DNA from 2 places in the Halomonas sp. HMF6819 genome. Region 1 is predicted to be linked to the other one. Evidence: predicted binding sites of a transcription regulator. Region 1 holds the regulator's gene; the other holds the start of a gene.

Region 1 (2,199 bases):
TTGCGACCCCGTTCCCTATGCCGGTGCTGCCAAGGCGCTCGCGGCCGATCAAGCGGCTAAAGACTTCCTGGCTATCCAGGCTCGGTGTGTTTTGGGCGATGAACGTGCTGAAGAACTCCAGCACACGCTTTTTGCTGCCCCCGGGGACGTCGAACAGCACGCGCTCCGGGGGGAGTATGGTTTCCAGGGTCATTGAATTAACGCACGCCAGCGCCCTGGGCGCGGGCCTGTGCTTTTTCCTTGTGTTTTACCAGTTGGCGGTCGAGCTTGTCGGCCAGGGCGTCGATGGCGGCATACATGTCGTTGTCCTGAGCTTCGGCGTGTACGTCGGCGCCGGAAGCGTGCAGCGTACAGGCGGCTTGCTGACGCTCCTTTTCGATCGACAGCGTCACGTGCACGGTGGTGATGTTGTCGTAATGGCGTTCGATACGCTCGAGTTTCTCGTTGACGTAGTCACGCAGGGCGTCTGTCAGTTCCAGGTGATGACCGGTAATGTTCACTTGCATCGACGTGCTCCTAATCCAGGACTGTTCTTCGATTGTAACCCTTTTTCCGTCATTGCAAAGCCCTGCCGGCAAGTTTCCCGTTTAACGTAAACGGCGCCGCTCGCTGGAGGAGGGAATGCCCATCGCTTCGCGGTATTTGGCCACGGTACGTCTGGCCACGTTGATGCCGTTGGCCTCAAGCAGCGTGACCAGGTGGCTGTCCGACAGCGGTTTGCCCGGCGTTTCCTCTTGAATCAGCTTTTTGAGCCGGGCGCGGATCGCGGTGCTGGAATGGCTGTCGCCGCCATCCTGTCCGCTGACTTGGCTCGAGAAAAAGTACTTGAGTTCGAACACGCCGCGGGGCGTGTGAATATATTTTTGCGTCGTTACCCGCGAGATCGTCGATTCGTGCATCTCCACCGCTTCGGCGATATCGGCGAGAATCAGCGGCTTCATCGCCTCTTCACCGCGCTCGAGAAAGCCGATCTGACGAGTGATGATTTCGCGGCCAACGCGAAGCAAGGTGTCGTTTCGACTCGACAGACTCTTGATCAGCCAGCGCGCCTCCTGCAGGTGCTCCTTCAAAAACTGGTTGTCCTGACTCTTGTCGGCGCGTTTGATGAGGCTGGCGTAGTCCGGCTGCACACGCAGTTTGGGCAGCGCCTCCGGGTTGAGCTCGAGATGCCAGCCTTCCTGGTCGTGGCGAACCACCAGATCCGGGGTGATGTAGCTTTGGTTGGTGGCGCCGAAGGCGCTGCCCGGGCGCGGGTCGAGGCTTCGAATTAGCCGGACGACGTCGTCGAGCTGCTCGTCGTCTAGGCTCAGGCGGCGTTTCAATAGGCGCAGGTCGTTTTTGCCTAGTGCCTCTAGAAACTGACGCACCAGGCGCCGCGCCTGCATCAGAAGCGGGGTGTCGTCGGCGAGTGCCGCCAGCTGAAGCAACAGGCACTCGCGCAAATCGCGGGCGAACACGCCAGTGGGCTCGAACTGCTGCACGCGCAGCAGGACGTTTTCCACCTCCCGCTGGCTCAGGCCATCGAGACCCTGGGCCTTGAGGCCTTCGCGAATGTCGTTAAGCGGTTGGGTCAGATAGCCGTTGGCGTCCAGCGCATCGATCAGACTTTCGGCAATGGCGTAGTCCCGGGGGCTGGTATCCGTCATCGCCAACTGCCACAACAGGTGCCCCTGGAGGCTTTGCCCTGCGGCCTGGCGCTCGAAATCCGGGCCTTCGCCGCTACCGCCTGCGGCCATGTCCTGGTAGGTGTCGGACCATTCGCTGTCGGTGGCAAGCTCCTGGGGGATGCTCTCTTCCCACTCGGTTTCCGGCGTTTCCAGGGTTTTCTCTTCGCCGAACTCGTCTTCCTGCTCCAAAAGCGGGTTGGCGTCGAGCGCCTGCTGGATCTCCTGGCGCAGGTCCAACGTCGAGAGCTGCAGCAGGGCGATGGCCTGCTGCAACTGCGGTGTCATGGTCAGCTGCGTACCGACGCGCAGCTGTAGAGAAGCTTTCATGACCATCGAAGAACCACTCGTTACTCGTAAAGCTCCACACTAGAGCGAGACGGAGTTCGACGCAAGTGCAATAAATATGCCACTAACCGGAACTTTATGGTTGTCACCGAGTTAGAGACGAAAATCCGCCCCCAGATAGACCTCGCGCACCTTCTGGTCGTTTAGAATCGCCTCGGCGTTACCGCTTGCAATGATGTGGCCGTCG
Region 2 (2,199 bases), on a different contig from region 1:
GGGGGTCGACATGAGAAGTCATCACGGCTCCTGAAGCGCCCGATGGAAGGGGCGCCTGAGTGATAGCGACACGCACCCGTCGGCCGAGGGCGGCCGTCAGGTCGTAAGAATAGGGTCATACAAGCTGGTGGGTGTTGTCAGGCGAGCGGCGGGGCGCGGACAGGCGCATGCAGGTAGTTATCGAAGGACGCAAACCCCTGATGCGGCGGCTTTGGCCGCGGGGCGTGGTGAACGAATGCTTGGCGAGCAATGGCGGGCAAGAACGCATGAGAGGAGGGAAACTGTTGCCACAGCGAGCAGTAGCCGCACTCATGAAACCAAGTGAAGATGGGCTCGAGCGACTGTTGAGAAACGTGGGTCGAATGATCGTGCGCTGACGGATGGGCGTGATGGTGAGCCGAGGGAGCATCATGCGAGTGGGCGGCATCGTGGTGACCTGCGTGCTGGTCGTGATGCCCCGCTTGGGATTGGGAAATCAGCGGGCTGATCAGCAGCAACAGCATGGCCGTCAGCGCCGCGTGAAGCGCGACGCGATACCAACGGCTATGGGCAAAGCGCTGAAGTGGCAAGATGAGTACCCTTGGCAAGAAAGCCACGGTCAAGGCGCGGCGCTGTCGATAGTGGGCCTTGAGGTGAAAGCGGCCCGGTCAATCGGGCCATGGTAGCGTAAAACGCTCTTTGTTAAGAGATCCTTGGTGTGGCCTTTTGTCCCGGTTCAGCTACGCACTGCTTTGCGCTTTTGTGGTGTTTTTGCAGCCAAAATAACCCATTTTGGTGCATGCTTTTGGCTAGAGTGAAGGGCGCTGCCCCGGTTAGGAGCTACCTTGGCCCTTTTCACCATTTTGGCGCATAACTTGCATTGTTCAGCAATATGACTCAATCGATTAAAAGCGACCGCCTGATGACGGCACGCGATAGCAGCGCATCACACCCCCCCTCCGGCCATCGGTTCGACGACCAGCGCCGCTGGGCGGCGTCGCTTGCGCTGCGCTTTGCCCAGCGCGGCGGCGCCACGCGGCTGATCCAGGCGCGCCACCAGGGCCCGCTTCGCGTACAGCGCCCTTTTTACCCGGAGGGCCGCGGTGAGGCCTGCCACATCTACGTGCTGCACCCGCCTGGGGGCCTGGTCAGCGGCGATGCGCTGACCATCAGTGCCCATGTGGAGCGCGGCGCCCACGCGCTTTTGACCACGCCGGCCGCCAACAAACTCTACAAGGCGGACAGTCAGGGCGTGGCCTGGACCCAGCGTACCGAGCTTTGCGTGGAGGACGGCGGAGTACTCGAATGGTTGCCCCAGGAGACCATCGCCTTCGATGGCTCAAAGGGCGAGCAGCACACCCATATCGCCCTTCACGGCAGCGCCAGATGCCTTGGCTGGGAGGTGATGGCGCTGGGCCGCCCGGCCAGTGCGCTACCGTTCGTTTCCGGGCGCATCGAGCAGCACTTTCGCCTGACCCTGGACGACAAGCCGCTGTGGCTCGAGCGCCAGCCGCTGGACCCCAACCATCCGCGTTTCGTTGGTCGCTGGGGCCAGGGCGGGGCCACGGTGCAGGCCACGCTCTGGGCGGTGGGCCTTGAGGACGGCCCTGGCACCATCGAGGCGCTGCGCGAGCGGCTTCCGGCCGAGCCGAACTGGGCGGTCACCCTGCGCCATGGCGTGCTGCTGCTGCGCTACCTCGGCGGCTCGCGCAAGGAGGCCTGGACGCTTTGCGAGCGGGCCTGGCGGCTTCTGCGCCCGCGCTTGATCGACCGCGAGGCCCACACGCCGCGCATCTGGCTGACCTGACGCTTCATCTTTTTTAGAGGATAACGCTCCATGGAACTGACCCCGAGAGACAAGGACAAGCTGCTGCTGTTCTCCGCCGCGCAGTTGGCCGAGCGCCGAAAGGCCCGCGGGCTGAAGCTCAACTACCCGGAAGCTGTGGCACTGATCAGCTTCGAGATCATGGAAGGTGCCCGCGACGGTAAGAGCGTGGCCGAGCTGATGAGCTTCGGTCGCGAGATATTGACCCGCGATGACGTCATGGAGGGCGTGGCCGAGATGGTCGACGAGGTACAGGTCGAGGCGACGTTCCCCGATGGCACGAAACTCGTGACCGTCCACACGCCCATCAACTAGTGTTTCGCCATTTGGAGGCTGCCATGATTCCCGGTGAGTACCAATTAAGAGAGGGCGAGATCGAGCTGTGCGCCGGCCGC

What was found. Region 1 encodes sigma-54, which starts transcription at its own class of promoters, with help from an activator protein. Its sites were predicted from a motif close to TGGCACNNNNNTTGCTNT; they were not measured.
Region 2: the regulator sigma-54 is predicted to act here: its motif matches at 844-861, upstream of ACGLWX_RS12010 (urease accessory protein UreD).

The regions. Positions count from the first base shown of each region.
Region 1 is NZ_JBIQVY010000001.1:467,194-469,392, reverse strand. It holds gene ACGLWX_RS02225 (PTS sugar transporter subunit IIA) at 1-193, opposite strand, end outside; gene hpf (ribosome hibernation-promoting factor, HPF/YfiA family) at 198-506, opposite strand; gene ACGLWX_RS02215 (RNA polymerase factor sigma-54) at 588-2,000, opposite strand; gene lptB (LPS export ABC transporter ATP-binding protein) at 2,106-2,199, opposite strand, start outside.
Region 2 is NZ_JBIQVY010000003.1:416,661-418,859, forward strand. It holds gene ACGLWX_RS12000 (PepSY-associated TM helix domain-containing protein) at 1-22, opposite strand, end outside; gene ACGLWX_RS12005 (DUF2946 family protein) at 138-569, opposite strand; gene ACGLWX_RS12010 (urease accessory protein UreD) at 902-1,786, shown strand; gene ureA (urease subunit gamma) at 1,817-2,119, shown strand; gene ACGLWX_RS12020 (urease subunit beta) at 2,143-2,199, shown strand, end outside.